Regions from separate parts of the Croceicoccus esteveae genome, predicted to be linked through region 1. Evidence: riboswitches for the same ligand, from Rfam matches in the RefSeq annotation. Region 1 holds a riboswitch; the other holds the start of a gene.
What was found. A riboswitch is a leader RNA that binds a small molecule or an ion and turns the genes downstream of it on or off. The one in region 1 is predicted to bind cobalamin.
Positions count from the first base shown of each region.

Region 2: another riboswitch for cobalamin. It lies ahead of RM533_RS07025 (TonB-dependent receptor); the one in region 1 lies ahead of RM533_RS13075 (TonB-dependent receptor plug domain-containing protein).

Region 1 is NZ_JAVRHS010000017.1:14,279-30,559, forward strand. It holds gene RM533_RS13030 (TetR-like C-terminal domain-containing protein) at 199-798, opposite strand; gene RM533_RS13035 (RidA family protein) at 871-1,239, opposite strand; gene RM533_RS13040 (GMC family oxidoreductase) at 1,401-3,002, shown strand; gene RM533_RS13045 (hypothetical protein) at 3,661-4,059, shown strand; gene cobT (nicotinate-nucleotide--dimethylbenzimidazole phosphoribosyltransferase) at 4,456-5,454, shown strand; gene cobS (adenosylcobinamide-GDP ribazoletransferase) at 5,451-6,203, shown strand; gene RM533_RS13060 (histidine phosphatase family protein) at 6,194-6,754, shown strand; gene cobO (cob(I)yrinic acid a,c-diamide adenosyltransferase) at 6,751-7,356, shown strand; gene bluB (5,6-dimethylbenzimidazole synthase) at 7,371-7,994, shown strand; cobalamin riboswitch at 8,051-8,260, shown strand; gene RM533_RS13075 (TonB-dependent receptor plug domain-containing protein) at 8,493-10,367, shown strand; gene RM533_RS13080 (ABC transporter substrate-binding protein) at 10,367-11,200, shown strand; gene RM533_RS13085 (FecCD family ABC transporter permease) at 11,197-12,174, shown strand; gene RM533_RS13090 (ABC transporter ATP-binding protein) at 12,171-12,947, shown strand; gene RM533_RS13095 (cobyric acid synthase) at 12,960-14,420, shown strand; gene cbiB (adenosylcobinamide-phosphate synthase CbiB) at 14,420-15,358, shown strand; gene cobD (threonine-phosphate decarboxylase CobD) at 15,358-16,281, shown strand, end outside.
Region 2 is NZ_JAVRHS010000004.1:86,570-102,850, reverse strand. It holds gene RM533_RS07055 (Coq4 family protein) at 1-215, shown strand, start outside; gene RM533_RS07050 (hypothetical protein) at 310-510, opposite strand; gene RM533_RS07045 (ABC transporter ATP-binding protein) at 549-1,070, opposite strand; gene RM533_RS07040 (FecCD family ABC transporter permease) at 1,067-2,035, opposite strand; gene RM533_RS07035 (ABC transporter substrate-binding protein) at 2,139-2,879, opposite strand; gene RM533_RS07030 (TonB-dependent receptor domain-containing protein) at 2,879-3,817, opposite strand; gene RM533_RS07025 (TonB-dependent receptor) at 3,872-4,795, opposite strand; cobalamin riboswitch at 4,964-5,186, opposite strand; gene RM533_RS07020 (autotransporter domain-containing protein) at 5,502-8,765, shown strand; gene RM533_RS07015 (I78 family peptidase inhibitor) at 8,846-9,196, opposite strand; gene RM533_RS07010 (response regulator) at 9,619-12,096, opposite strand; gene RM533_RS13650 (Tn3 family transposase) at 12,418-12,657, shown strand; gene RM533_RS07005 (hypothetical protein) at 12,565-12,825, opposite strand; gene RM533_RS07000 (sulfotransferase family protein) at 12,908-13,783, shown strand; gene RM533_RS06995 (MAPEG family protein) at 13,912-14,316, shown strand; gene RM533_RS06990 (GlcG/HbpS family heme-binding protein) at 14,362-14,775, opposite strand; gene RM533_RS06985 (hypothetical protein) at 15,050-15,577, opposite strand; gene RM533_RS06980 (M24 family metallopeptidase) at 15,885-16,281, opposite strand, start outside.

The DNA of each region.
Region 1 (16,281 bases):
CCATGGCGAGTCTCACTAATGCAACCTGCGTTGCATAGGCGCATGGATGATTGTTCAAGTCAAGCGGTTCGCGGTCCTTAATGTGCCGCAAACCGGCACAGGACGCGCGAAAGTTACGTCGCCACAATAACTGCCGACACCGACGTCACGCTCAAGATGACACGAGGATCGTAACGGGCACCCAGGCGTCAGAACGGGTTATCTGCAGCCTCTGATGACCTGATCGACAAGGCGGCCGAGGAACTCGTCGGTCGGCGGCGTGCGCTGGAAGACAACGCCCACGACGATCGACGACATCAGCATCCACATCGCAGCCGACGCGTCTGCACCTTCGGGCAGCTCACCGCGCGCCTGCGCGTCCACGATCGGTCTGCGGAACTCTTGCAGGATCGGCGTCCAATGGCTGAACATCTGTTCGCGAAAGATCGCATTGTCAGTCATCGCGAGCATCCGGTTCATCGCGTTTTCAACAGGATCGGCAAGAAAGTCGCGCATGCCGAAGGCGACGCGATGCATGTCCTCCTCCCAATTGCCCGACAGCGGGATGGACAGACGCGAGACATGCTCCGCCATTGCCTCGGAAATCAGCGCAGCCCGATCCGGCCAGCGACGGAACAGGGTCGTGCGATGGACACCGGCGAGGGCCGCAACCTCCTGGATCTCGAAATCAAGCCGTCCTTGCCCGATGAGTGCAAGCACTGCATCTGCAACCGCCTTGCGGTTCTTCTCCGTTCGCCCGCCGGGCCGCCTCGCCTGCCTGCCTGTCATCGCTTCCCCATAGGCGATCGCCGATGGCACGCAACGGCCGCATCGCGATGGCATGACCGGCTCTCCAGCAGGCGCGCGGGTGCACCTGATGCGAAGATCGGCTCAACGCAGCCTTGCAACTGCCTTGATCTCGACCAGCGTGTCGGGATAACCCAGCGCTGCCACGCCGACAGCTGTCCACGCTGGACGTGCATGCCCGAGGAAGCGGGACTTTTCGGCCATGAACTCGGCCATGTGCCGCGGATAATCGACATGGAAGGAGGTCAGGTCGACCAGATCATCGGCCGTGCAGGCGTTCGCCTTCAGCACCTTTCCCAACGCCTCGAACGCCAGCGCGAACTGTCTGGCAACATCGGCAGGAACGCCGCCATCGGCTTCAAGCCCGACCTGGCCTGAGCAAAAGAGCAGATCGCCTGCCTTTACCGCATCGCTGTAACCATGATCGTCCGCCATCGCTGCTTCTGTCATCATCCGTCCCTTCTTCACATGTTTCTTGCAGTCAGCAAGCCGCTCCTGAAACGATGCTTTGACTGGTAATGCAACAGATACTGCATTAGCAGCATGAGCTGTGTTCGGCAATCATGCGTCGAGCTTCGTTGCGCCGCAATGCTTCAGCCTTGAAAGGATCAGCCATGCACACTGCACCTTCCCACGACTTCATCATCATCGGTGCCGGTTCGGCAGGTTGTGTGCTTGCAAACAGGCTGTCAGCCGATCCGCGCAACAAGGTGCTCCTGCTCGAAGCCGGGGGCAGGGACAGCAGTCCGCTGATCTATCTGCCAGCCGGTTTTCTCCCCGTCATGCGCAAGGGCATGTTCGCCTGGCATTACGAGACAGCGCCGCAGGAACATCTCGATAATCGCACGCTTCCTGATGCAAGAGGCAAGGTGCTGGGTGGCAGCAGCTCGATCAACGGGATGTGTTACAGCAGGGGAGCGCCCGAGATCTACGACAGTTGGGCGCAGGCGGGCAATCGCGGCTGGTCCTATGCCGATGTGCTGCCCTATTTTCGCCGGGCCGAAAGCAATGGGCATGGCGCAGATGCATATCACGGCGGCGACGGTCCGCTTCGCGTGAGCCGCGCAAGCATTGAAAATCCGGCGACTAGGGCCTGGCTGCAGGCGTCGGCGCAGGCGGGATACTCCTACAACGACGACCATAACGGCGCGCGTGCCGATGGCTTTGGTCCACCTGAACTCACAATCCACAAAGGCAAGCGGATGAGCACGGCGGTGACCTATCTCAGGCCTGCAGAAAAGCGTGCCAATCTCGAGATCGTGCTGAATGCCCATGCCACCAGAATCCTGTTCGACGGCAAAAAAGCGATTGGCGTGGAATATCGACAGGGTGACGAGGTCAGACACGCATATGCAGCCCGGGAAATCATCAGCAGCGGCGGCACGTTCCAATCTGCTCAGCTGATGATGCTTTCAGGTCTTGGCGATGCTGCACACCTGCAGTCGGTGGGCGTCGATATCGTGAACGACTTGAAAGGGACTGGCCAGAACCTGCACGATCATGTGGGTACTGATGTGCAGTTTGCCTGTCCGCAACCGGTTACGCAGTACCGATATTTTACAAACCCGCTGGCCATGGCCGAGGCCGGCTTGCGCTATCTTGTATCTCGCAAGGGACCGCTGGCGGGCAACAGCATCGAGGCGGTCGCCTATCTGCGGTCAGGCGCAGCCGGGCACGCGGAACTCGACCTGAAGTTCTATCTGATGCCGCTGCTCATTACAGAGGATGCAGAGCTTGGCCGCCAGCACGGTGTCAGCAATCTCATCATCCTCACGCGCCCGGAAAGTCGGGGCACATTGCACCTCGCATCCGCCGATCCCATGATGCCACCTGTCATAAACACCAACTACCTTGCAGAACAACGCGATCGTGAGGCCCTGCGAAACGGGATCAGGATTGCGCGCGGGATCTTTGGCCAGCCAGCCTACGACGCTTACCGGGGTGCGGAGATATCGCCTGGCTCCCGCATCGCCGACGATGAGGAACTGGATGCCTTTATCCGTGGTACCGTGGGCGTGAATTACGAAGCGGTTGGAACCTGCCGCATGGGAGACGATCCCCTTGCCGTCGTTAACGACCGGCTGCAGGTACGGGGGGTTGGCAATCTGCGGATCGTCGATGCATCGGTCATGCCAAGGGTGCCGACCGGCGATCCGAATGCCGCCGTCATCATGATTGCAGAAAAGGCTGCAGAAATGATCCTGCAGGTCGGTTGACGCAGAGTTCTTGTTCCAGATGCACCTTGTGGCTGCCAAGTGCACCTTGTGCCTGATCGTCGGGATGCGTTTTCCGCCCCTTCGGAAAAATCACAGGAGGTGTTCGCGGCATACATCAAGCGGTCGATAACGGCATCTTCACTGGCCGGTTGGAAACGCAGGATGGCCGAGGCCTGCAAGGCTGACGGTGTTCAGGAGGTTTCCTGTGTTCGCTCGTTTGCAGCTGGCAGGAAGGTGATTTGCAGACTTCTTGCAGCCTTGATCGTTCACGCGAACATGCGTTGACCTCCCAGCGCCCTTGTACCTCCCAGCGCCCTTGTACCTCCCAGCGCGGCGCAGCTGGCGCACGATGCCGTTGAAGGCGGCGGTGATGCCTTGTGCACGGCCGATGTCCTTGTCCTGCGCCGCGGCATCCCGATAAAGAGCCAGCGGCCAGCGGCCAGCGGCCAGCGCTCAGGGCAATGCGGCAGGAGACAGCGCAGCGCCAGGCGGACCCCGGCGCCGTCGAACCGTGCCTCTGCACAGCGGGACACACCGCAGCGCAGAATGTGGACGAAGAGCGCGATGACCACGCGCTGATGCTTGGGCAGCTGCGACATGGATCAGTCGAAGTCATGCGATCTGAACCGCACGACGTCCTCAGGATCCATGCATCGGCGTGCGGCGGCCAGCAGCAATCGCGCGGCTCCGGGTTCCAGCCCTTGTCCTTGCGGTCGGAGCCGTTGCCGCGGTCCGGCGCACGTGGGTGCTGCGCTGCATCCCCGCGCCCGGTCCGCTGCGGGAATGCCATCCTGCCGATGCCATGGAGCAAATGAGCGGGGTCGATGATCCGTTCGCAGATCACATGGATGACCTCGCTTTCCTTCCGGACCCGTCCTTTCAGACCCACCATTGCGGCGGACATGATCGTGCGCCGCTGCGCTTCGAAGCGATCGGGCCACACGATGCCGTTGGCGATACGCACATGCCCGAACCCGTGAACGTCGCCGATCGGCAGGTCTGGAGGCGCCATGGCATGTTCCTGCAATCAGGAGAAAACGACCGGCTGCCGGTATGATGCTTGTCGATCCTGACAGGCAAGGGCCAGCAGCTATGCGGATTGAAGCAGAGCCAAGCGCCGTAATCCAGAACGAACATCGAGCTACGAACAGGCCACGTCTGACACGGCCGAGAAGAGGATGAAATCAGATCACTGTAGCACGGCCACCGGTGCTGACGGGAGACAGTGGTTCCAGGATCGAAACGACTGCGCGCCGCCTGGGAGTGAATATCGAAGACGCAGTGGAGCTCGCCGAAGCGACCGAGGTTAGCATTGCCTGGCGACACGTCCGCTTTGGCGGTGCTAACCCTGGAATGAAGGTTGAGAAAAGGCGCTCCAAACTTTCAATTCAGGACCGTCGACAACCAGGCTCCCGGCTTGTCAAAATACGAAATCGAACTAGAGCAATTGACGATGAATTCGCGGACCTTTCAACAGCTGCTTGATCAGAAAACCAAACCTATCGGCTCTTTGGGCGGACTCGAAGAACTCGCAGTTCGCGTTGCATCGGTCACTAACGACACTCGACCTGGAACGCTGAGTGCATCCCTGACGATCTTTGCAGCCGACCACGGCATTGCCGAGGAAGGCGTGTCGGCTTTCCCCCAGGAAGTGACCGGCCAGATGGTTTCCAACTTTCTTGCAGAGGGCGCCGCAGCAAACGCAATTGCGGGTGAACTGGGTATCCCGGTCGCCGTGGTCGATTGTGGAGTGAAGGATGTCCTGGTCAGCCGGGAAGACCTTATCAACATGCGCCTTGGAGCAGGAACGGCGAATAGTGCGCAGGGCCCTGCGATGTCTCAAGAAGTTGCTGCAAAGGCCATCAGCCAGGGACAATCCTACGGTCGTTCTCTCACAAGCAAGATCGTGTGTTTTGGAGAAATGGGCATTGCCAATACTTCTTCGGCAACGCTGCTTGCGAACAAGCTGAGCGGTATCCTGATTGCCGACCTCATCGGGCGTGGAACCGGTGTCGATGATGCCGGGCTAAAGCACAAGAAATCGGTTCTTGAACGAGCAGCTGCTCGGACGGGGCGACTGGCCCCTATCGATGCACTTGCAGAAGTGGGCGGCTTCGAAATCGGAACAATGGCAGGCGCTATGATTGGTGCATGTGCGTCGAATAAAGTCGTCGTGGTCGACGGCTTTATTGCGACAGCTGCTTCAGCGCTCGCGCGAGCCCTTGCACCTGGATGCGAGGCATCGATGATTTACGCGCATCGATCTGCCGAGCAGGGGCACACTGCAATGCTCGAATGGCTGAAGGCAAAGCCCCTGCTTGACCTTCAGATGCGCCTTGGAGAAGGCACCGGCGCGCTGCTCGCCGTCCCTATCATCCGCGCCAGCGTGTCACTGTTCGGGATGGCGAGTTTTACAGATGCCCGCGTCTCCGGTCGATCGGCCGACAAGTGAAGAAGCAGTTTATGGGATTCTGCGCAGCCTGGGTTTTCCTGACCCGCATCCCGCTTCCGACAATGGATATGAATGAGGAGAATTTCGCGCAGGCACCTGCGTTCTATCCGTTGGTCGGCCTTCTGATTGGTGGTATCGGATCTGTCGGGTACGCGGTTGGTCACTGGATCGAAGGGCCTGTTATCGGCGCGATCTTTGCTCTTGGCGCGACCCTGTTGGCGACCGGAGCCTTCCACGAAGATGGGCTTGCCGATCTGTTCGATGGTCTTGGCGCACAGACCAAGGACCACATGCTTGAAGTCATGCGGGATAGCCGGTTGGGGACTTTTGGCGCGGCAGCACTCTTCCTCGTGCTTGGTCTCAAAATCGCTATCCTCGTTGCGCTGCCGGCTTCTTTCACCCTCGTCGCGCTTCCCCTGGCGCATGGTATTTCCAGGATGTCGGCTGTCCTTGTAATCGCAACGAGCAGCTATTCGCGCTCGGAGGGAACGGCGAAACCTGTTGCGAAAGGCATATCGCGCAGCGCACTGCTGATTGGTTCGTTCACGAGCATCACTGCGCTGACAGCTTTCGGTTTGTGGTCATCATTCGATCTTGCGGCGGTCAGTCTTGCAGGGCTTGCCGTGGGGCATGTCCTTACCCGCCTGCTGTTTGAGCGGAAACTCGGCGGCTACACAGGCGATTGTCTTGGGGCTGTCCAGCAAGTGTCAGAGGTGGGCATCTATCTAGCGATCGCAGCGTGGCTCTAGTTTTCTTGCGGCATGGCGAGCCGCTGATTGCTCCTGGCATCTGTTATGGCCGATCAGATATCGGCGCGCGGGAATTATCCGAGGCTCAGCTTTGCGAGATCATCGGCACCGTTCCCGATACTCTCTATCGCATCGACACCAGTCCTCTGTCGCGCTGCTTGATGTTGGCGGAGAGGCTCGCGGAACGGCTAATGCTTCCGCTTCAAATCGATCCACGTCTGCAGGAGATTGATTTTGGGCGCTGGGAAGGATGCAAATGGGATGACATTCCTCGCAACGAACTCGATGAGTGGGCGGCTGACGTGACAGGCGCAAGCCCGCATGGCGGGGAAAGCGTCAATGACATGACGACCCGCGTTAGGTCCTATCTCGATGAGCCCCTGCATGGCGAAGCTGATATTCTGGCCGTGACGCATATGGGCGTTGTGCGTTGCGCGCATGCGGCGCTTGGGTATGAGGGCGCGCTCGAAATGCGACTTGACTATACACAGACGATGACATTCGGACCCCACCCATCTTTTTTGCGCGCTGATAGAGGCCCCACACGATGACAAGCAGCGATCCCGAGCACCACAAGAACGAAATGAAGAAGCTGCAGGAGGCTCAATCAAAGAAGCGCCGGGAGCTTAAAGATCCCGAGCACGGACTGGTCCTGGTCCACACGGGCAATGGCAAAGGCAAATCAAGCTCGGCATTCGGAGTGATCGCCCGGGCGCTGGGCTGGGGGCAAAAGGTCGCTGTTGTGCAGTTCATCAAGGGCAAGTGGAAGACTGGGGAAAAGCAGTTCTTCGATCGGTTTTCCGAAGAGCTTGACTGGCATGTGATGGGCGATGGCTTCACGTGGGATACGCAAGATCGCGAGCAGGACATCGAAGCTGCCGAGAAAGCGCTGCAAAAGGCGAAAGAGCTGATAAGCAGCGGCAATTACGCGCTGGTTGTGTTGGATGAGATCAACATCGCCCTGCGTTACGACTATCTGCATACCGATGCGGTGATAGCGGCACTTGAACGCCGCGGCGAAACCAATGTGATCCTGACAGGCCGCGACGCAAAAGCGAAATTGATGGATTATGCCGATACGGTGACTGAAATGACCGAAGTGAAGCACGCCTTCCACGCCGGCATACGCGCCCAGCAAGGAATTGACTTTTAGAAGCCGGCCCCGTGATGCCTGGGACCGAATTCGATGTTCTGCGCGAGCTGGTCGCCCGTCGGCGCGATGTACGGCGCTTTCAGACCAGGCCGATCGGGTCGGACATCCTCGATGACATCTTTCATCTGGTGGAAGGCGCGCCATCGGTTGGCAACAGTCAGCCCTGGCGCTGGGTGCAGGTCGACGGGTCCGAGGCGAGAGCAAAGGTGAAAAGCAGTTTCCAGGCTGCGAATGAAGCGGCTCGCAAAGCTGTGCCGGAAGACAGGCAGGGGCTTTATGCCAACCTCAAACTGGCGGGCCTCGATGAGGCACCGCTGCAACTCGCCGTGTTCTGCGACACTCAAACCACGCAAGGGTCTGGCCTTGGCAGGCAAACCCAGCCTGAAGCGCTGCATTATTCCGTTGCCTGCGCGATCATGATCTTCTGGCTAGCCGCCAAGGCCCGGGGCCTGGGTGTTGGCTGGGTATCGATCCTCAACCCTTCTGATATATCCGATTGCCTGGACGTGCCCGCAAGCTGGGATCTGATTGCGTATCTGTGCGTCGGATATCCCGAAGATGAGCATTACGATCCGGAGCTTGAACGCTATGGCTGGCAGGATCGCGTATGGTCCAGGCATCACGTCATCAAACGCTAGTGCGCCCCGTGCCGATCGACCCTTTATGGCCGAATTGACACCGCAATCTTCCTGGCGTAGAGGCCTGGTCAGATGGTGCTGCAAGTGCGAATGCGCTTGAAGCTAAGAGGGAAGCCGGTTTGAAACCGGTGCTGTGCCCGCAACTGTGAGCCGGGAGCCCCGAACCACTATGTCACTGGTTTTGCCCATCTTCGGGCAAGGTTGGGAAGACGGTTCGAAGGTGATGATCGGTAAGCCAGGAGACCTGCCATCGCGTCGTTCGTCCGGGGCCGGGTCCAGCCCAGTGGGACAGGAAATTTCTTTCCGAAGTAACGACAGCTTGGTCGGTCTCCGAAACTGCAGCGCGTAAGCGTTCGCGGTGAGCCATCTGTCGAATGCGCCGTGCGGGTTTCGGGACCCTCGTGCGGCATGACTTTGGACATACATATGAGACACGCAGTTTCCTTGGTTGCAGCAGCTTCAACTCTCACGCTGCTTCCGACATCTCTTCTCGCGCAATTGGCTGATGGACCGATTGAAGAGCGCCTGATTACGGCCCCGCCTGCGACCGATCGCCAGGGCGGTGCAAACCCCGGATCGATCGACATTGCCGTGACCGCCAATCGGACGAGCCGCGCGATCTCGCAGGTTGGCGCGTCCGTCACCATCGTTGGCGAAGAAGAGATCATCAATCGACAACCTACCGAAGTGCTGGACATCCTGCGCACCGTTCCGGGGGTGACCTTTACCCGCAACGGAGGCTTGGGCGCCAATGCAGGCGTGTCGATCCGCGGTGCGCAATCGGATCAGACGCTCGTGCTGATCGATGGTATTCGTATCAACGATCCAGCCTCGCCGGGCGGCGGGTTCAATTTCGGCACGCTGCTCGCGGGCAACATCTCGCGCATCGAAGCCGTCCGCGGTTCGCAATCCGTTCTTTACGGAAGTCAGGCTATCGGAGGCGTGGTCAACATGCTGACCCGTGAACCGACCGGGGAACTCGATGCATTTGCTCGCGCCGAATATGGCGAACGCGATACAGCCGAACTCGTCGGCAATGTCTCCGGCCGTGTTGGACCCGTTGCCGCCAGCATTGGCGCGACCTACGCCCGGACCGATGGCATCTCTGCTTTCAGCGGTGGGACCGAGCCCGATGGGTTTGAAAGTCTGGGCTTCAACGGCAAGATCGACGTCGCGCTGGCGGACAATGTTTCGCTCGATCTGCGTGGTTTCTATGCCGACGGCGACACTGATATCGATGGCTTTGGAAGGGATGCGAACATCGTTTCAAGCAGGGAAGACCTGGTTGGCTACGCCGGCCTGAACGCCGCATTCCTGCATGGGCGCTTTCGCAACCGTCTGGGCTTTGGTTACACCAATATCGACCGCCGCAATTTTGATTTCGACGCAGGCGTAGAAACCTTCGATGCGAACGGTGAGAACCGGCGCTACGAATATCAGGGTGTCTTCGATACAGGTGATCTGGCGGAATTCGTATTCGGCGCTGAACGCGAAGAATCCGAGTTGCGTACATCGAGCTACGGTGCGCCGCCCGCGTTCGCCGATGTCTGGATTAATTCGCTTTACGCACAGGTCAATACGACCCCGCTCGATGGTCTGTCCGTAACCGGGGGCATTCGTTACGACGATCATGAAACCTTCGGAAGCGCCATTACGTTCTCGGCCAGCGGCGCTTACTCGCCCGATAATGGCGACACCGTGATCCGCGCAAGTTATGGCGAAGGTTTCAAGGCGCCCGCGCTTTACCAACTGTTCAGCGAGTACGGGAACGCCGGTCTGGATCCCGAGGAAGCGGATAGCTGGGACGTTGGTGTCACCCACAGCTTTCTCGATGGCCGAGCGCAGGCGGGTGTGACCTACTTCAAGCGTGACGGCATGAATGAGATCGTCTTCCTGAGCTGCACGGACAGCCTGTTGCCGCCATGCCTCGTGAACGATCCTCCCTCTGGAACGTACGACAATATTGCGCGCACGCGGGCGGATGGCTGGGAGTTCGGCGTTTCGCTGCGACCGGTCGATGAGTTCGACGTATCGCTCAGTTATTCGATAATCGATGCGTTCGATGAAACGACGGGCAACCGGCTCCCACGCCGCGCCAGAGATACGGTAAGCCTGATTGCCGACTATCGCATGGAAAACGGCTTCGGCATCGGCGCAACCATCCTCGTTGTTGGAGACAGCTTCGACAACGCGTCCAACACCAATCCGCTCGACGGATATGCTCTTGCCGATGTGAGAGTGAGCTATGGCGTCACGGACAACATCGAACTTTTCGGACGCATCGAAAACGTGACCGATGAGGAGTACGAAACCGTGCTGGATTTCAGTCAGCCCGGCCGCACGGTGTTCGGCGGTGTGCGCTACCGGATGTAATGGCAGTGCGATCGATCCTCGCGGTGCTTTTTGGCCTTTCGCTGGTCGGCTGTGCGCAGCCTGCCCTGCGCAGCCCTGAAGCACCGCGACGGATCATCAGCCTCGATTACTGCGCGGACCAATACGTTCTGCGGTTCGCCGATCGAGGTGACATTCTCGCGCTGTCACCCGGCGCGGACGAACACTTTTCCTATATGCGCGCCGCCGCAAGAGGGCTGCCGCAAATTCGCCCACGCACAGCAGATGTTCTCGCGCTTAAACCCGACCTTGTCGTACGCTCCTACGGGGGCGATCCGAATATCACTGCCTTCATGGAACGCGCCGGCGTCCCGGTCGTGCAGATCGGATTTCCCCAGACGATCGAGCAGGTGCGAGAGGAGGTGGCGCGTGTCGGCGCCGAGCTTGGGCAAGCCGACACGGCGAGGCGGGTCATCGCCGATATGGACAAACGGCTCGGTGCGCTCGCGGCGAAGGCTGGCGACCGTCCCCAGGCATTGTACATGACGCCGGCGGGCGTAACCACAGGATCAGAATCCCTCGTGCATGAACTTATGACCGCTGCAGGGCTTGCCAACTTTCAAACCCGGAGCGGGTGGAACCAACTACCGCTAGAGCGTCTTGCCTATGAACGTCCGGACCTGATCGTTGCCGCTTTTTTCGAAAGCACCTCCAATCATGTGGACAGCTGGAGCGCGGCGCGCCATCCGGTGGCGCAAGCGCAGCTTCGCGAACTGCCGGTTGCAACGGTGGAAGGCGCGTGGACGTCCTGCGGTGGCTGGTTCCTGGTAGAAGCCATCGAGACCATGTCCAGACAAGCCCGCGGCGTTTCATGACACGTGTATCGGGTATCCTGTCGGCCGGTCTGGTCGCCGCGCTTGTGTTCTCGCTCCTGCTCGGTTCAGTGCCACTCCCGCTGGACCGCATTCTTGGTGCCATTGCTTTTCAGGCGAGCGAGGGAGACCAATTGCTCGTCTGGCAGATACGCCTGCCGCGAAGCATTGCCGCTGCCGTAGTCGGTGCAGCTTTGGGAATGAGCGGAGCAGCCTTGCAAGGGTTGTTGCGCAACCCGCTGGCTGAGCCGGGAATACTTGGTGTGTCCGCCACGGCGGCTCTTTTTGCGACCTTTGTCCTTTATTTCAGGCTGGTGACGGCAGGCCCGCTCGTCCTGCCGATCGCAGCCGTGTCGGGCGCATTGCTGGCGACCCTGGTCGTCGCTGCCGCAGCGCTACGCAACCGCTCGGTAGTAACTCTGATCCTGATCGGTGTCGGCCTTTCGAGCTTCTCTGCAGCACTGATGGCGCTGCTTATGAACCTTGCCCCCGATCCCTTCAGCCTGAGCGATATGGTGAACTGGATGCTTGGCACGGTCGCCAATCGCAGCTTTGAAGACATTGCGTTCTCGGCGCCGTTCCTGATCGCCGGGATCGCCATCATGCTTCTCACACGGCGAGGTCTTTCGGCGCTCACGCTTGGCGAAGAGATGGCAGAAGGGCTTGGCCTCAATCTCAAGATGCAGCGGCTCGGCGTCATCGCCGGCGCCGGGCTGGCGACGGGTGCGGCGGTCGCATTGGCGGGTTCGATAGGCTTTGTCGGCATCGTTGCACCCCACATTGTCCGACCTTTCGTTCGATACGATCCGGCGCGTCTCCTCATTCCTTCTGCCATTCTGGGCGCTCTGCTGCTGGTTCTCGCCGATGTGGGGGTGAGGCTCCTGCCGACCGATAACGAGCTCAAGCTCGGGGTCGTTGCATCCCTGATCGGCGCGCCGATCTTCGTATGGATAGCATCGCGGCGGAGGCTGGCATGAGCCTCTTCTGCGCTGATCGGCTCTCCTACACCGTCAAAGGCAAGCCGCTGGTTCTGGAAGCAAGCTTTGCGTTGGAACCAGGCACGCTGACAATGCTTGTCGGTCCAAATGGAGCCGGCAAGACAACACTGCTGCGACTGGCGCTAGGCCTGTTGAAGCCGGACAGCGGAACCGCGACGCTGGAGGGCAGCGACGTTAGCAAACTCGCCCCGGTGCAGCGGGCCCGCAAGGTCGCTTACCTCCCGCAACAACGTCCTCTGATATGGCCGCAACCGGTCCGCGATATCGTTGCGCTTGGCCGCTTCGCCTTTGGCGCAGCGCCAGGAAAGCTTTCTCGTGAAGATGAGGCTGCCACCGCCCGCGCGATCGCCACCTGCAATCTTGAAGGATTCGAGGAACGCGCTGCGGACACGCTTTCGGGAGGAGAGCTTTCGCGGGTCCACCTCGCGCGGGCTCTCGCCGCAGAAACTGCTCTTCTGGTCACTGACGAGCCTGTGGCCGCCCTCGATCCGCGCTACCAACATGAAGTCCTGCGGATATTTTCGGACTTGGCGAGAGAAGGCAAGGCTTTGCTGACGGTCGTCCACGACCTTGGTTTGGCAGCGCGATACGCCGACCGGCTGCTCTGGATGAAAGACGGGCGGATCGTTGCCGAAGGGACACCTCGAGAGACCATGACGTCGGACCGCTTGCGAACCGTTTTCGATATCAAGGCGCGGATCGATGCGACAGATGCCGAGGCCATCTCGCTCAACATCCTGGGGCCAGCCTAGGCAGGTCATACCATGGCAGCGCGCGCGATCATGTTGCAGGGAACAGGCTCCGATGTCGGCAAGTCGTTGCTGGTCGCCGGACTTTGCCGGATTGCAAAGCGGCGCGGTATAAAGGTCGCCCCGTTCAAGTCTCAGAACATGTCGAACAACGCCGCAGCCTGTTCGTCGGGAGGCGAGATCGGTCGGGCGCAGGCGTTGCAGGCAAGAGCCGCCGGCATCGAACCGACGACGGACATGAACCCGGTCCTGCTCAAGCCCGAGGGCGATCGCCGCTCGCAGATCGTGTTGAACGGCAGGCCTGTGCGAAGCGAGGAAGCCGCGCATTACATGCGGCATCGCGCGAAACTGCTTCCGCACGTGCTCAACGCCTTCGAAAGGCTTCGCGCATCTTGCGATCTTGTCATCGTCGAAGGGGCAGGAAGCCCCGCCGAGGTTAATCTTCGCAAGGGCGATATCGCCAACATGGGCTTTGCGCGTGCTGTGGATATACCCGTGGTTCTTGTCGGAGACATTGATCGCGGCGGCGTGATCGCGGCGGTCGTCGGAACAAGCGCAGTGCTTGATCCTGAAGATGCCGCGATGATCGAAGGGTTTGCGATCAACCGATTTCGGGGTGATCCCGCACTGTTCGACGACGGGGTGACATTCACCGAGTTGAAAACGGGTTGGCCGTGCCTCGGCGTCGTTCCCTGGCTCCCATGCGCCGCACGACTGCCAGCGGAGGACGCCGTCGTGTTGGAACGGCGAGCAGGCATGAAAAACGACATCGTCATTGCCGTCCCGATGCTATCGCGGATCAGCAATTTCGATGATCTCGATCCGTTGCGTGCGGAAGAGGACGTTGACGTTCGTTTCATACCGCCAGGAGCGCCAATCCCGCGCGACGCCGATGCGATCATCCTGTCCGGCACGAAGTCGACCCTTACTGATCTTGCCATGTTGCGCGAACAGGGCTGGGACCACGATATAATCGCGGGCGTTCGGACCGGCGCGCATCTCGTTGGCATTTGCGGTGGTTTCCAGATGCTGGGCACGCGCATCAATGATCCAGGCGGCGTGGATGGGATTGCGGGAAGCGCGAAAGGTCTTGGACTGCTGCGCATGACAACGCTGATGACCGGCGAAAAGACGGTCCGACCGATGCGTGCGGTGACTGTCCAGGAGCGGATCGCGTTGACCGGGTATGAAATCCATACTGGACGCTCAGATGGTCCTGCTCTCGCTCAGCCGTTTTGTATGCTGGAGGACGGCGTACCGGATGGAGCTGTCGCCAAAGGCGGCCGGATCATCGGCACCTATCTCCACGGCGTCTTTGCAAACGATGCGTTTCGTGGCGATTGGCTCGGTGGATTGCGCGGCGGTCGGGCAAGTTTACTCGACTATGAAGAAGGCGTCGAAGCCGCGCTGGACGAACTGGCTGACGGTCTGGAGGAGGCTCTGGATATCGACGCTATCATGGCAATGGCGCGATAATGTTCGCCTGGCTCATGCTCGCCGCACTCGCGATTGAGGCGGCGACGGGTTGGCCAGATTGGCTCGACCGGCGCATCGGGCACCCTGTGCGTTGGTTCGGCTGGTTGGTCGCAAAGCTGGAAAAAGCAGGCAATAGAACATCGCTGCCCAGGCTGGTGCGCATTGTTCTTGGAGGTGTGGCGACACTCGCCTCGGTTGCGCTGGTGGCGGTCATCGCATGGGCTGTCGCACAGATGGCTCCCGCGGAGCCCGTCGGTTTCGCAATCAGTGCCGTGATGGCATCCACCCTTGTCGCGACGCGTTCACTCCACGACCATGTTGCGGCAGTCAACTACGCCTTTTCAGCCAATGACCTTGCTCCGGCTCGCGAAGCGCTTTCGCGGATCGTCGGGCGCGAAACAGCGACGCTGGACGAGGCCGCCGTTGCGCGTGCCGCGATCGAGAGCCTGGCGGAAAACACGTCGGACGGCGTGATAGCGCCCATCTTCTGGGGCGTGGTCCTTGGCCTGCCGGGCCTTTTCGCGTACAAGGCTGTCAACACTCTTGATTCCATGATCGGCCATCGCAGCGAGCGTTACGAAGCTTTCGGAAAGGTCGCTGCCCGGCTTGACGATCTGGCCAATCTGATCCCGGCAAGACTTACCGGTTTCCTGTTCGGACTGTGCGCATGGTCCGCCCGAGCAGTCGCAGTGATGCTTCGCGATGCCAGATCCCATCGCTCACCCAATGCAGGATGGCCCGAAAGCGCCATGGCAGGAGCGTTGGGCGTGCGATTGTCCGGCCCTCGATCTTATGGCGCTGAGAAGTCCGACGAACCCTGGCTGAACGCGCAAGGGCGTAATGTCGCGATGGCCGACCTGAGCCGCGCCCTGTCGCTTTACCGCCTCACCATGGTGGTCACAGCCCTGATCCTTGCAGGTATTGGACTGGCGAGTTGATGAACGATCCTTCGCTCTTGCAAGGCCATGGGGGTCAAATCGACGCGATGGCGGCGGCGTTTCCGAATGCGCCCTTGCCCTGGGTCGACCTTTCCACGGGCATCAATCCCTTTTCCTATCCGTTGCCGCCTATCTCCAGGGAAGCCTGGGCCACGCTGCCGACCGCAAGGGATCGGGAAAGATGCGAGGTCGCGATGGCCGCGGCTTTCGGTTGCGACCGTGCGCACTGCCGAGCCGTTCCCGGTACCGAGCTGGTTATTCGGCAATTGCCCACAATCCTGAGCGGCAGGCGTGTCGTCGTGCGCAGTCGATCTTACGCCGATCATGCGGTGAGTTGGAGCGCAGCGGGAGCCGAGGTCAACGCCGTGGACGATCCGCTCGATCATCTCGATCACGCGGATGTCGTGGTGCTCGTCAATCCGAACAACCCCGATGGGATGCGCTGGCCGATCGAGCGAATTGAAGGCGCGCGCGCTGAACTCGCAAGCCGAGGCGGTTGGCTGATCGTCGACGAGGCCTATGCCGATCTTGAACCAGCGCTCAGCGTGTCCTCCATGGCTGGTCGCGAAGGGCTCGTGGTTCTTCGCTCTTTTGGAAAGTTCTTCGGACTTGCCGGAGTTCGACTGGGTGCAGCGCTTGGCCCGCCCGTGATGCTGTCTGAAATCACCGACAGACTTGGATCGTGGGATGTATCTGGACCGGCCCTTTCGCTCGGGGCTCATGCATATTCGAACTTACAATGGCACGACGCCGCGCGGGCACGGCTGAGGACGGCGTGCAAAGATCTGTCCTGCCTCATAGCGAAGGTCGGGATCGAGGAGCTTGGCGGGACCGATCTTTTCCGCTTCGTGCGCGTGCCCGATGCCGACAAGGTGTGGAAGGTCCTCGCAAACAGGGGGATCGCGGTACGGCGGTTTCGGGAA
Region 2 (16,281 bases), on a different contig from region 1:
TCATCACGCGCGCGGTGCTGCATTATCCGCAGACATGGCTGGTCACGCAAAACGCGGTGGAACGCGGTGCGCGGGTGGGCCGCGAGTCCGCGCCGCTTTACCTGATGAAGTACGAGGATGTGTTTGCCATGAACCCCGATGACGCACGCGAGGCGCTTGGCATCAACGGCGTGGAGATCGTGGACACCGCTGCTGCTTCCGCGCAGTGGTGCTGAGCCAGCGGCCGGCAAACGGCAGCCGCTCGTCACGCGGTTAATGGGGCGCCGGTGGTGACAAAATCCGGAGCCAGGATCCGGAGCGGGGCAATCGTCAGGCCGGTCCGGCGATATGGATCGCAAGGCTGGCGTCCGATTGGCTGATCCTGGCGGCAATGCCGAACACGTCGCGCAGTCGACCTTCCTTCAGCGTGTTGTGCACGGTGCCATCGGCCACGATCCGGCCATCCTTCATCCAGATCAGCCTGTCTGCGTATCGCGCAGCAAGCGTCAGGTCGTGCACAACTGTAAGCACACAGCGGCCACTTGCGGCTGGCGCGGAGAAAAGCTGCATCACTTCATGCGGGTGGCGCGGGTCGAGCGCCGCGACAGGTTCGCGGCCACCAGCAGCGGTGTCTTGGTCGCAAGAGCACGGGCCAGATGCACACGCGCCAGCTCCCCGCCCGAGAGCGTGTCAGCGGCACGCTCCGCGAAATGGCTGACGGCGCAGGCAGTCATCGCCTCGTCAAAGGTATCGTGGTCGCGCAGGGACAGCCTTGCAGGCGCGCCGCCATGCGCAAATCTTCCCAGGGCGACGATATCGCGCACCGGCTGAGGCCAGACCATCGGTCTGGACTGCGGCAGATATGCGGCAATCCGCGCACGGTGTGATGGAGCTATGCGCGCAATATCCGTGCCTAGTAACCGGCAGATCCCCGAACCGGCAAGCAGCAGGCTGAGCAGAGGGGTCTTGCCGGAGCCGTTCGGGCCGATCAGCATGACCAGCGATACTGCCTCCAGCGTCAGGGAAGCATCCTGCACCAGCGGGCTTGCACGATCTGTGTAGGACAGCGCCTCCGCCTTGAGGAGCGTCATGCCAGACGCCTGCGGCCTGCGATCCACACGAAGATCGGCGCTCCGATAAGCGAGGCGACTACGCCCAGCTTGAGCTCGGCATCGGTGGGCAGGATCCGCACGCCGACATCGGCGAGCACGAGAATGAGCGCACCCAGAAAGGCAGAGGGAACAAGCAACCGGGATGGGTCATACCGCACCAAGGGTCTGACGAGATGCGGCGCGATGATGCCGACAAAGCCGATCGCGCCGGCCAAAGCCATTGCGCCTCCGGTGGCAAGCCCCGCGCCGACAATGACGGCAAGCCGCTGGCGCGCAAGGTCTAGGCCCAGTCCTTCGGCGGCTTCCTCACCAAGCGCCAATGCGGCCAGCCCGCGGCGCGCAAGCAGCAGGATCGTGCCACCCGCGATCAGGAACGGCGCGGCAAAGACCAGGTCATCGACGCTGCCGTTTTCAATGGTGCCAAGCATCCAGTTTACCATGTCGGCGAGCGAAAACGGGTTGGGCGCTAGGTTCATCAGGAGCGCCATGCCCGCCGCCGAAAAGCTCGACAGGCCAACGCCAATCAGGATCAGCGTCACGACAGACCGGGTGCGTAACGCAGTCAGCGCCACCACGATCGCTGCCAGCAGCGCGCCGGCCGCCGCTGCGAGTGGCAGCACGAACGGCCCCGCCGTCACATATCCGAAATAAAGGCCAAAGGTCGCAAACAGAGCAGCAGTGGCCGACACTAACAGGATGCCCGGCTCCGCACGCGGATTGCGCAGCAGGCCCGGCAACGCAGCGCCGCTCATGCCCAGTGCACCGCCCACGATTGCTGCTGCCAGCGTGCACGGAAGGCGGATCTGCCACACGATCAGCATGTCACCCGTGCTTGCCTGTCCCGCAAGGGCGCCAAGCACCCGGGACAGGGGAAGCGGCACCGATCCCGGCAGCAATGCCAGAACAACTGCCACTGCCAGCGCAAGCGCAGGGGCTGCGTTCAACAGACCAGCTGGCATGCTGCTCAAGGACGGGCGTTCACCGACGGCCGGATCAGCGACGGGCGGTTCAGCGACGGGCGGGTTTCGGAACCATTTGCGACACTGCTCATGGGGCTGCCTGCTGCGCCAGCGCCTCGACTGCGCCGCGCCGGAACGAGGCGCCGCATGATGTCCACGCCTCTTCGAGCTTTGCTACCGGAAGATCGCGCAATTGCGCGCGCGCCACCGGGTGACGCGCCGCGCTCCAGCTGTCGATCTGCGTTGCCGTCTGCTCAAGGAAAGCAGCGGCAAGCAGCATTTCGTGTACCAGGCTTCCCTCGCCTGTGGTGACGCCGGCGGGCGTCATGTAAAGAGCGATGGTTGTCTTGCCGGACCGGGCAGGAAGGGCGGCAAGGCGGCTGTCCATCTGATCTGCGATTGCTTGTGCCCGGTCAGGCCCGCCAAGCCTGATGCCGACGCGCCGGACTTCCTCGCGAACGTCGCCGATAGTCGCAGGAAAGCCCAATTGTACCACCGGCACGCCGGCGCGGTGCAGGAAAGCGGCTGCTTCGGCTCCGCCGCCATAGGACCGCACGACGAGATCGGGACGCAGGGCGAGCACGTCTGCGGTGCGGGGGCGCACGGTCGCGATCCCTTCTGCGCGGTCACCCATGCAGGAGAAGGTCTCTTGCGCATCGAGCGACAATGCGAATATGTCCTGTCGATCTGCAAAGCGCAGCACATACTGGTCCGCGCAGTAGTCGAGGCTGACGATCCGCTGCGCAGCGCCGCTGTGCGGCTGTGGCGCAGCGCCGCAGCTGCCCGGCAGCAGAGTGGCAAGTGTCGCAAGGATCTTTGCGGTGCGCATCACATCGCGTAACGCACGCCGCCGAAGAAGCCACGGCCTGGCTGCCCGTACTGGAATACGGTTTCGTAATCTGCACCGAACTTGTTTTCAATCCGTCCGAACAGCTCCACATTCTCCAGCATGGCGTAGCTGGCACGGACATCGACAACGACATAGCCATCTAGCGGCCGAGTGTTCGACGCATTGTCGAAACTGTCGCCGACCATCAGCACGGTCGCGCCAAGCCCGATGCCGCCGTCCATCCGGTAGTCGGCCATCAGACTGACCTTGTCGCGCGCGCGACGGGGAAGGCGGTTCCCGTTGCTGTCGTCAAAGGCATCGACGATGGTGTAGTTGAGCGCCAGATCGAAACCATCGACTGGGAACAGCGCTATGCCCAACTCCCAACCGTCCGTCGATGCGGCCGCGATATTGTCACAGGTGCCGAACGGCCGGTCCACGCAGATGGGGTCTGCCTGATCGAAGCAGGAGACAAAGTTGATGAGATTGGTGGTGTCGCGCTCGAACCGGGTCGCACCTATCTGCGCCCGCTCGCCAAGGAAGCTGTGGGTAACGCCGAGATCCCAGCTGTCAGCGGTTTCCGGTTGCAGGCTCCTGTTTCCGTACTGGCTGTAAAGCTGGTACAGGGAAGGCGCCTTGAACCCCTCGCCGTAGCTGGCCCGGACGACCGTGGGGCCTTCGTCAGGCGTGAAGGCGCCGCTTGCAGCAAAAGTGGTTTCACTGCCAAAGGTGCGGTGGTCGTCATGCCTGATGCCGGCGGTCAGCGATAATCCTGCAGGCACGGGCGCTCGGAACGGGGCGGCGGTGACTTCGCCATAGATGCTGTTGATCCACGTGTCCGCACGTTCGGGCGCGCCACCAAAGCTGCTGCTGCGATAAAGAGCCTCCTCGCATTCGGCTCCGAATGCGATTTCGGCACGATCCGGTATTCCCAGCACCCCTTGGTATTCGTAACATTGGCATCGAAGGTCTCAATGCTGGTGCCGCTGCCTTCATCGACATCGCGGCGGTCGATACGCGACCAGATCTTCGCGATAGGAGACTTGCTCGGTGTCGCCAAAGCCGTTGCCGGTAAAGCCGTCGACATCCACCGTGCTGTCGGCATAGAAGCCGCGCAGATCAAGAAACGCCCCGTCAGTCAGGGCCGCTCTGACCTTGCCGTTCAACCCGAGGTTCTCAAACCCATCCTTTTCAGCGCCGCCTCGCGTGCGGTTGAAGGCCGAGATGCCGTCGGTGCGCAGGAAAGTGGCGCCAATGCTTGCTGCGACAGGGCCAAGGCGGCTCGCCAGATTGCCGGTAAGCTGCGATGTGTCACGCGCGCCATGTTCAACGCGGGCAAGGCCGCCTGGTTGCTGCGTCGGTTCACGGGTGATGAGGTTAACGACGCCGCCGATCGCCTGACTGCCGTAGAGTACCGACTGCGCGCCGCGCACGACTTCGACCCGGGCGACATTGCCGGCGACCAGCGGGCCAAAGTTGAAGCCGCTGCCCGGCGATGCCGGATCGTTGAGCTTGACGCCATCGATCAACACGACGGTTTGGTCGCTTTCGGCACCGCGAATGGAGACGCCCGCGGTCGTGCCCATGCCGCCATTGCGATCGACACTGAGACCGGGAACAGTGCGGATGATGTCGATCACGTCCGTCGCCTGACGCGCAACGATGGTTGCCTCATCCACAATAGTGACGGACTGCCCCACCTGCGAAAGCGCGCGCGGCGTGAGCTTGGCGGTGACGACAATGTCATCGCTGGCGGCCCTGCCGGTAACAGCGGCCGGTTGCGAAGAAGCGACGGCTGGCGTGACCAGGCCGACGGCGACGAGACCCGCGGCCCCCAGACGGGCGGCGCCAAAAGGGGCGGCAAGAGAGTTTGCAGCCGTGTAGCGGTAAGCAGCGGCAAAGGAAAACTTCTGCATCATGATATCCAAAGCATGGCCCGCGGCGGCTTGCCGGAGCCCGCAGATCGTCAGACCGCGGCCCGCCAACAGCGGTGCTGCCGACGCCGGTAACCGGCCCATTGCTGTCGTCAGTCTGGATTGCGCAGCAGCTGCGCGATTCCGGTCCCCTTGGGCTGATCCCGGCGCTGGACGTACGACGTGACGGCAGGTTTACCGACTTGACGATCATCACCGTCGAACCGCCTTCCCGGCCTGCACCCCTTGGATGGGATGCGCGGCCAGTAACATGCTGGTTCGAGGCTCCCGGCATAGAGTTGCGGGCACAGCGCTGGACCTGAACCAGATCCCCTCTTAGCTGCGCGCACTTTCGCACTTTCGCACGTGCAGCACCGTCTGCCCGTCCTCTGCCGCGCCTGAACCTGTGTATCAATCCGCTGTTACGGTCATCCTTGTGCCTTCAGCGGCATATTCGAGTGCAAATCACCCGTTCTGCCGGGATGTTGCCGAAACTGACATCTTGGAGTGCAGGCAGCATCCAAAAGCCGGCCCCACCTGTGGCCGTTGCGGTGCACTGCACCATTGTTTGCGGACCGAAAGCGGATTTGCGCTGCAAAATTCTGGCGTCTGTTTTTTTGGCTCGCCAAGCAGAAATCCTTCGTTAACCATAGCTTCATTGAACAGGAGGGTCTGCCTCACCGCACGATTCGCTCCATAAGTTCGCGACATGATCGAGGGGAATGCCATGACACTCAATCCGCTGCGCTCCAGCCTGCTGGTCGCCACCTCTACCATCGTTCTTTCCTGCGCCGGCATTGCGAATGCCTCTGAAGGACCAGTGCTTGCCGACCCAAGCCTTATCAACGCCGCCCAGTCCGCTGATGATTTCGCGTTCGATTTTGCAGGCAGCGATTATCCCGGCATCATCACGCGCGACGACATCGACCCGGACGTCCCTGCTCCTGGCGGCAGTCTCGACACGTCGGGCATCAACGGCATCGGCCAGATGGTCGCGTGGAATGGCGATGGCACGGTGGGGCTGTGCACCGGAACCTTGATCAACCCGCGTACGGTTATCTTTGCAGCGCATTGCGTCAACACCCGCGACGATACCGCTTATGGCGGCAACACCGGCGGCACACCGATCGGCTTTGCCTTTGAGGATGATGCCCTGCCGAGCGTGCGGGCCTGGATCCGCTCCGGGTTCCAGACAGTGCAGGACAGCGCGTTCTATAACGCCGAAGCGATCTGGTACGATGAGCGCTCGCTCGACGGCGGGTTCCTGCAGGCCGACATCGCCATCGCCACGCTCGATACGCCGGCGTTCGATATCCCCACCTGGGCCATGCTGTTCACGCCGCTGGACGGACAGGAGCATGTGACGGTCACCGGTTATGGCGGGCGCGGCACCAATGCTTCGGGCAATCTGGGAATCGACTTCCGGCGGCGCACGGCGGAGAACTACGTTTCGCTGCTTGGCTCGCGACGCGACGTGAACGCGTTCCTGTTCGGTTCGTCCGACACGTACGAACAGAACCTATACTTCACTTCCTTCAGCGACCCTTCAGGCGAGTTCGACGATACTGCCGGCAAGTTCGATTTCGGCATCTTCGGCGACAATGACGTGGCTCTGCCGCGTGAGGGAACGACAGCGGGCGGCGATTCGGGCGGACCGCTCATCCTTGATGAAAAATACCAGCGCGACGTCATTCTCGGCGTGCTGTCGGGCGGTACCCGGTTTTTCGAGGAGCAGAGCTTCGACGGATACGGCACGCTCAGCTTCTATCAGCCGTTGCATGCCTATTGGCAGGTGATCGTCGAGAACAATCCTTATGTTTATGCAACGACGCAAGGCCGCATCGGCAAATGGACCGATCCCAGGCACTGGGTGCAGGCGATGGACCCCAACTATGTCGTCGGTCTCGATGGCAAGCTGCTCAGCCGGCTGCCCGATGCCCCCGGCGCCGAGAACAGCGGCGAGGGCGCGAAATGGGGTGACGTGTGCTTCCTCGACGATTGTCTCGACCTCGATCAGGCTCCTGTTGTTGGCGCGACGGGCAAGCAGTATTTCGTCAAGGGTGGACCGGGCAGCAAGAACTTCGTGCCCAACAATGTCACCGCCGATCCGACCAGAGGCATCCGCGCGCGCTATTATGACGTGACGCTCAACCAGGGCACCACGACCCTGTCGGGCGCCGACATCACCATCGACCGGCTGACGATCGATGGGTCGGCCAAGCTCGACATCGCCCGGCGCGCATCCCTCAGCACCAATGGCGATTTCACCCAGTTTTCCGGCTGGACCAATGTGGATGGCGTGCTCGACACAGGCGAGGCTTTTCTTCTCACCGGCCTCTTGACGGGCGGTGGCACCTTTCGCGCGCCATTCCTTACCAGCGTGAACAGCGTCATCGATCCGGGCGGCCGCACCAAGACCGGTACGCTCACCATCGATGGCGATGCGATCCTGGCGTCGGGAACCACGCTGGTCATCGATGTCGAAAAGCGGTCGAGCGATCTGCTGGCGGTAACCGGCACGCTGTCGCTTTCCGATCCTGATGACGCTTCTGCGCCGGGCGCAACGCTGTTCATGCGGACATCCGGCAGCTTTCCGCGATTTGGCCAGACCTTTACCGTGGCCACTGCCGATGGCGGGGTTGAAGGCACGTTCGGCAATGTGCTTGCTCAGCTTGGCGTGCTGCGTCCCGAACTGAACTATGGCGAAACCGAGATCACGGCCACTTTGCAGGCGCTGAGCTTTAACAGTGCGCTTGCCGGCACCAGCACGACCGCAACTGCTGCTGCCTTTGCCAATGCGCTCGACCGCCTGCGGGCCGGTTCCTATCAGTCGCTGTCCAACCTCTATGGCATGGTCGATCTCATGGAAGGCGCGACACTGGCATCCACGCTGGACGCGCTGGCCCCGCAGACCATGACTTTCGGTCAGCAATTGCAGGAACGGCAGAGCAGGGCGCTGTTCGGCACCGTGACGAACCGGCTCTCGATGATGGGTGGGGCCTCCAACGGTCGCATGACGGTGACCGGAGCGCCCGGTTTTGCCTTTGCGCAGCCAGGCACCGCTGCTTACGAACAGGCGAGGCGTGGTTTCGCCGGTCTGACGCCGGGCCAACAAGGCGCGCAGAAACTGCCTGAAAACTTCTCGGGCTTTGTGACCGGAGGCGTCATCACGGCCGGCAATTCGGCCAGCGCATCGGCCAGTGAAGTGGATGGCGCGCGCTCCAACTACTTTGGCATGGGCGTCGAACACAGCTTGAGCGAGAGGTTCAGCTTCGGCGTGGGGGTGGGTTATGCAAACGGCATGAACCGCGGCAACGGCGACCAGGCCAGCTCCAGGATGAGCCAGATGGCGCTTTACGGTGCATATGCGCTGGGCGGGGGGGCCTATCTGGGCCTCGCCGGCAATCTGGAGCGAATGGAGCTGGAAACTGGCCGTCGCGGCTTTGGCGGTGACGCGGGTCAGCCCAGCATGCTTGGCGTGCAGGACGCGACACGGATGACCGCTCTTGCCGAAGCGGGGGTCAATGTCGGCCTCACCAAGGGCCTGATGGTGACGCCGCGGGTGCAACTTGGCTACAGCCGCAACGCGTTGTCAGGCATGCAGGAGACAGGCGGTGACGCAGCGCTCGCCTTTGATAAATTGACGACAAACCGCGTCGATACCCGCCTTGGTGCGAAATTCTCCGGCACACAGGCAATCGGCAATGGCTGGAGCATCACGCCGCAGTTCGAGGCGGATTACATCCACGTGCTCGACGGCGCAGATGCAGGCATGACAGTGCGGTTCGCGGCCGCCGATTACATCCCTATTGCACTGCCGCTTGCAGGGGGTGACACGAGCTGGGGCGAATTGAAAGGCGGCCTGAGCATTGGAAACAACATCGTGACTTTCGGCGCAGGCGTGGAAACAGCGTTTGGCCGTGACGCCATGCGTTATGACCGTGCGATGGCGGATATTTCCATCCGGTTCTGATTGCTTTGGGAAGAGGATAGCCAGAACAAGGGGCTGACCGGAACAATCCGGCAGCCCCTTTCTTCATTCCGGCGCGTGCGTCAGCCGCAATACGCACGCCGGATGGTGCCTTCGCGGTCCACCTCCAGGTTTAGACGGTCCTCGCGAAAATCCATCGAGATGCTGTCGGTCGGTCCGATGACGCGAAGCAATCGTGCACCGCTGAGCTGAAGGACACGCGCCCGCAGATCGTCATCGACGGTCATGCCAAGCATGCCTGAAATTGCGGCGGCGTTGCAAGAGCTTGACCGGTTCAGAAAATCATCTGCCATTCGATCATGATCCTTGCCCATTACGGCTGCAGGAGAGACAGGCGCGGCAAGGTCACCGGTGCTGGTCGCACACCCCGACATTGTAAAAGCGATCAGCAGGAGGGAAACATGGCGCGACATGGATCGATCCTGCCATTTGCAAGGTATCAGCGTCAATGCGCAGCCGATCCGGCAGTGCACCGGACGCCACGCTTTGAGGATGGTGTCGGCAGCCGAGCGCGCGGCTCATTCTGCTTAAAAGCAGGGCAGGGCGGTGTTGCAATGTCCCGCGAGCGGGATACTGGCGGTGTTCCGGTATATCGAACCCGCCCAGCAAGTGCGGGTGAGCCGAACACGGGTAGAACGCGACCTGTTCTCGAAAGGACCATCTGTGCTGTTCCAGTGAGTGCATTGGACGCGGTGCACCCTGTTCGCGACTGGCGAGGAATTGCGCGCGGCCATCGGAAGCGCCTCTGCGTACACCCATGCTTAAACTGCATTCAGACGGTCGCGCGTTTCTCAAAGGACTGATCCAGGTTCGGCGGTCCGCTTCAGCCAACGCGTCATATCTGCGACAGCGAGACCTTCAGTCCATTATCATCGTACGGCTTGTTCAAATGACGAACGCGCTTTGCCTGCGGCAGATCGTTCAGCGCGCTCAGCCCATCGTGACCTGAAGCGACGATCACGGCGATCGGTTTCTCGCTTTCGACAATCTCGCGCACGAGGTCGACGCCTGATCCGTCCGGAAGGCCGAGGTCGGTGATCACGACATCGAACTCGTTGGCACAAAGACAGTCCCGGGCTGCACTTACACTCCCGGCCTCCACCACTTCGTGCTCCAGATCGTCCAGCATTTCACACAAGATCATGCGGATCAGGACTTCATCTTCCACAACCAGCACGCGCAGTTTGCGAAAGGCTCCTGCTCCGGACGTGCCATCTTGTCCGGACTCGTCGGAAGCGGTGATAAGGGTCGCCGCCGCCGCATCCTTGCCCCGGTTGATGAGGACGTGGATTTTCTGCGCGAGGTGCTCACGCTTGAAGGGTTTGGCGATGAGCTCGACACCTTCGTCGAGCCTGCCCGCGTGCACAATCGCGTTTTGCGTGTAGCCCGAAGTGAACAGCACCTGCAAAGCGGGTAACTTCTGTTTGGCGCGGCGTGCCAGTTCGGGGCTGCGCAGTTCCCCCGGCATGACCACGTCGGTAAACAGCAGGTCGATTTTTATCCCGCTGTTGACAATCGCTATGGCGCTGTCGGCATTGTTGGCTTCCAGCACAGCATAACCAAGGTCCGACAACATCTCGATCGTGGTTGCGCGCACCGCGTCATCATCCTCGACGACCAGGATCGTCTGATTGCCTGTCGCATGCGGCGCCGACACAGGTTCAGGTATCGAGATGTCCTCTTCACGCCTGGTGCGCGGGAGATAGATGCGGACGGTCGTGCCCTCGCCCTGCTCGCTATAGATCTTCACATGTCCGTGGGACTGTTTGACAAAGCCATAAACCATGCTCAGCCCAAGTCCCGTGCCTTCGCCGGGCCTTTTGGTGGTGAAGAACGGATCGAACACCCTGTTCAGGATCTCATTGGGGATGCCGCTGCCGGTATCGGTCACGGCAAGCATTACATATTGCCCGGCGCTGACCTCTGCATGTTCGGCTGCATACGCTTCATCCAGTGACGCGTTGCCGACTTCTATCGTCAATTTGCCGCGCCCCTCCATCGCGTCCCGGGCATTGATGGCAAGATTGAGAATAACGTTTTCGACCTGTGCTGCGTCGATCAGGCAATTCCACAGGCCGCCGGAAATCACCGTTTCGATCTCGATCGCTTCACCGAGGGTCCGGCGCAGCATGTCATCCATGCGCCGAACCAGCCCGCCCATGTTGACCGGCTTGGGATCGAGTGCTTGCTGCCGTCCGAAGGCGAGCAACTGCGCTGCAAGTTCAGCGCCCCTGCGTACTCCTGCAAGCGCGTTGGTCACACGACGCTGCTTGCGATCATCATCGGCAAGATCCTTCTGCAACAGCTGAAGATTGCCGCCAATGACCTGGAGCAGATTGTTGAAATCGTGAGCGATACCTCCTGTGAGCTGGCCCACCGCCTCCATTTTCTGCGCCTGGATCAGCTGGGTCTCGATCTTCTCGCGTTCCTGCAGGGCTTGATCGACACGATCCTTCAACGTCTGATTGAACGCGTCCATTGCTGCTCGCGCTTCAAGCTCTGCGGCAATATTGCGCGCTTCGATGATTGTTCCGACCGTTGTTCCATGCTCATCCTTCATGGGTGAAGCTGTAAACGCGACCGGGTAGAAGCTTCCGTCCTTGTGAACGAAGACTTCCTCACCCCTTGTCTGGTTGTTTTCGGGAAACGCGCGATCAATCGCGCATTCCTCGATCGGAAAATGACGGCCGTCAGGATAGGTGTGGTGAACAACCTCGTGCAATGTCCTGCCTTGTGTCTCCTCGAACGTGAAGCCGGTCAATTGTTCGGCGGCAGGGTTCATGAACGCACAGTGCTGGCATTCGTCCATCATGAATACAGCCATCTCGGTGTTGCTCAGGATTGCATCGAGGCGTCGGGACGCATCCTGGAGCGCGGCTTGTGTCCGCCTCAGTTCGGTCAGATCCAGCACTGCTGCATAGAACACCGCTTCGCCGTCGAATTGCATGAGCTGCAAACGAACCGCCACATCATAGCTTGTCCGGTCCTTGCGCTCGTGCCTGGTTTCGAAATCAAGCTGCGACTTCGTGCCGGCCAGGAGAGGCTCGACCAGAGTCATGAACTGTTCCTGATCGATTAGCGGCTTGATGCTCCACGGGGTGCGGGCGCGCATCTCTTCCAGGGTATAACCCAAGTTCTCCCGGGCTCCCTTATTCACCAGCAGGAATTGAAAATTGTCAGGCGCGAACAGGTACACCTCGCTCGCCGCCTCTTCAACGATGCGGCCAAGCTTTTGTGTGTCAATTACCGCGCCTGTGTCCACCGCTGATCCTCTTCTGATGCCGACAGGCCAGCCCTTGCGCGTGCCTGCCATTCCAAGTGCCTCGGATCATGTCGTAAATCAACTTCGTGAAGAAAAGACAGCACCAACAGTTGGCCAGGTGAAACTGGCATCTGTAAAGCAACTGTAAAATTGCGCACCGCGCAGGCAGCGATCTGCACCACGACGAACTGCCTGCATCGTCATACTCAGCGGCGGTTTCTGGTTACAAGGGCTCAAAATGTGCCCTGCCGCCCGCTGGCAAAGGCGTTTGACGAAGCCGTCACTGTCATCGCTTGATCTGGTTCAGCGGCAGGATTTCGAGCTCTCGTCAGGCCTTTCAATGAAGATGAGAGGAGCACTTCGACGTCAGTGATGGAGCGCTGTATGCGGACGCAGCATCATCGAGAAGTCCAGGCAGCCTGGCTGGACTGGCTTGAGAACCCGGCACTCCGGCGGCGCTGCTACGCGGGATCTGACCGGGGCGAACAGCGCCACTTCCTCATCCGGGTGATCTACACCTTACATCAGGGCCGCGTCGTCGACTGCGCGCACGACGCGTTGCAATTCCGCCGGCCGGGTATGAATCTCGTGATTGCCGCGTTGGTTGACTGACATACGGTTCGTTTCATCGACGTGGTGCGCCATTTTCAGGAGTGGGGCGAAGAAGTATCGCTTGATCTGCTCGCGCATGCCGCGCCAGTAGGCTCGTAACACAATGCGTTCTCGAGCGAGTTCCTGGCCGAGGGGCGCAGCCAAATGCGCTGGTTGAAAACCGCTCAACCGTTGCCACGCAGCGGCGCATGACAATGCGCAAAGCGAGGCCACCCTTTACCCCCCGATAGCCTTTGTAGATAAAGACCCGATGATCTTGAACAAGACACCAACAACGTCCTATCCACTGCAACCTCGGCAGGATGACAAACGGCTGAAGCGGCCGGTGCGCTTCATTGCCCGTAGAGCTACTGCGCACATGCGCGTCCTGCCGGACTTTTTGCTGGTGGGCGGGATGAAGTGCGGCACTTCGAGCATGTTCAGGAGCCTGAGCAGACATTCAATGATCGAGCCGCCATTCCGCAAGGAAGTGCATTATTTCAGCACAGGGTGGCAACAGGGCAAAAGCCACTCCTGGTATCGGGCGCATTTCCCACGCAAATCAAGCGTGCACGACGGGTCAATCACGGGCGAGGCTTGCCCGGCCTATTTGTTTCATCCCACAGCGATGGCGCGTTGCGCGATGGTTGTGCCGGACGCGCGCATTATCGTGATCCTGCGCGATCCGGTCGAAAGAGCGATTTCGCATTATTTCCATGAGGTAAGGATGGGCCGTGAGCGGCTCACCATCGACAAGGCCATGGCAGTCGAGGAGGAGCGTATGGCTTCGATAAGCCCGGGCAGCGAATGCCACGATCGAGCCGCTGCGGAAATGTACCTGCATGCATCGTACAAGGCGCAAGGCATCTATGTCGATCAACTGGAGCGCCTCTACGCATCATATCCGGCATCGCGGGTGCTGGTGATGAAAAGCGAGGAAATCTTCGTTTCCCCTCAGCAGGAGGTCGAGCGGGCCCTTGCGTTCCTCGGGCTGGAACATGAGCGCGATCCTGCCGGGTTTCCAGCGGCCAATACCGGGACCAACCGCGAGCCTGTGAGCAATGATCTGATCGAAAGGCTGCGTGGATATTTTGCCCCGCACAATGCACGGCTCTCCGCCATGCTGGGTTCCCGATTTACCTGGTAAATTTCACGGCGCGGAAGGCACGTAGCATAAGCGACGCGCGCTTGACGCGGACTGGCTGAAGCAGCAAGCTCGTGCGGGGATTGTACGGCAGCCGATACGCAGGCTGCTCCATGCAGCAGGGGTGCGATATGGCAGACATCGATCTTGTGGCGACACTCGCCACGGCGGCGGCAATCGGGCTCGTCAACCTGTGGGTCGCGCTGCGTGTCACGCGTATTCGCATCAAGGACAAGGTGCTTCTGGGCGATGGTGGGCAGGATCTGCTGACTGGCCGGATGCGCGCCCATGCCAACCTTGTGGAATATGCGCCATTCGTGCTTATCCTGATGGGTCTTCTGGAGCTGTCGGGAGGGTCATCTGTGGCGCTGGCCGTAGCCGGCGCGTTGTTCGTCGTCTCCCGCATCGCTCATGCTGTCGGTATGGACTTGCCTTCGTCCAATGCTGCGAGGGCCGGCGGCGCAGTGCTCACCTGGCTGATCTTTGCTTTTCTGATCGGCTGGGCGGCGCTGGTGGCGATTGGCGTCTCCGCTTGATCGCGACGAACAAGGCAGCGGTCGGCAACCTGCTGCCCGGGCGGTTCAATTCTCCAGCACCTTGAGCCCTGCGCGGGCAATCATCACATCTTCACTGCCATGTGCACCGCCAACGCCGATGCCGCCTGCCACGACTGCGCCCAGATGGATTGGAATCCCGCCGTCGAGCGCGATGATGTTTTCGTCAAGTGAACGAAAGTCAGCAGGAATTGTGCCGTCACGGATGCCTTCGCCAATTGTTGCAGTTTCCTTTTTTTGCGAAACTGCAGTGTAGGCCTTCTTGTAGCTGGAGCGCAGCGTGTGAACGCCGGCCCGATGGTCCCTCAAGACTGCCATGGTCTGGCCAGACCGATCAACCACTGTGATCGTTACCGCCAGATCGTGCCGCCGGGCTTCTGCAAAAGCGGCGTTCGCAATGTCCTGTGCCATGGCACCGGTGAGCAGGGGCACGAGTTCCACTTGAATCTCCCGTCACGCGGATGAATTGTCCACAACCGTTCCGCTGCGTCGCGTTCTCATGAAAGAAGGAAGCTTCTTTATCAACAATTATCATGCTCGAAGCGTAACGGCCGGTGGCCGCAGGCTGCCTCTTCCACTGTCGATGAGAAGTTAACATAACTATTATTATCGTTCTATAACGTCAATCGTTTGGTAAATACCTCGGTCGTGCATCATTAGCCTGAGGTCGCTCTTCAAGCATTGTCCATGCTGGTCATGCAGATGTTTTGTCACATCAATGCAGTGGGAGCTCACCTTGCCGGTTCGTGTCCTTGCCTGCATTTGCCGGCCTTGTGCGTAGCAGGCAACGGGCCCTGCCGATGATGGTGTAAACCGCATGGCGCTGTGCACCCCGGTTTTCATGGTCTACCCGATACCCTTGGTAATGACGCCGCATCAGATCGGCGCGGACAAGTTCGGAGACGGCCCGGCTCAGATTGGTCTTGCCCGATGCGCGGACCCGCTGGTGCATCTGTGCCAGCACCGCCCGTCCCGCTGCCTGCTCGTCATCCGGCAATTTGCCATCCTGTTCCATCGAACGGCGAACAGCGCGTTCCATCGCCAGACGCCGTGGGTCACGTGCGCCCATCGGGCCCAATGCATCGCTGAGCCAATCTCGCAATGTCAGCAATCCTTGCTCTGAAGGAACAAACGGACCTGCGCTGCCATCGGGCCGCGCGACGTCTGCAACAAGGTTCAGCACCATGAACGCGTATCGGGGACGCGTGCTTTTGTTCGCGAGCACTTCCAGAAGATGGGACATTTCAGCGCCGTGCATGGCAACTGTAGCGGGATGGGCCAGGGCAGCGGAGTGAAACATGATGCCAACGAACAAAGCACAAAGGGAGAATCGTGTGAATCCCCTAACTTGCACAAATCCAACTTTGTCCCGCGTGACACTTTGCCAGCAGGTAAAGTGTCACTGACGCCAAATTGCAAAAGCTGCCTCCCGGCACTTCCCACACGCCTTGCACGAACTTGATTTCAGTTGGTGGTTTGCAGGGGAGAAAACCGCGAGCGCACTTCCTGCTTCATGTCGCCAATTAGCGCTGCCGCCTGCCGGCCGGTGGTCAGCCGAATGGCTGATCCATGTCAGTTGGCGGTACTGTAAAGAAGCGTGCGCCTTCTGCGGTCATGAAGAAGCAATCTTCAAGCCTGATGCCGAAGCTACCGGGGATATAGATCCCCGGTTCATTGGAAAAACACATTCCCGCCGCCAGCGGCGTCATCTCGCCGTGCACGAGATTTACCGGCTCATGAATGTCTAGCCCGATGCCGTGACCGGTGCGATGCGGCAAGCCTGGCGTTCGATAGCCCGGTCCCCACCCCAGCCGCTCGTAATACAGGCGGACCGCGTCATCGACCTTGCCAGCAGCAACGCCTGTTCTTGCTGCCGCCATTGCCACTTCCTGACCTTCGCGAACCTGCTGCCAGACCTGTCTCTGGCGCTTGTCTGGTTCGCCAAAG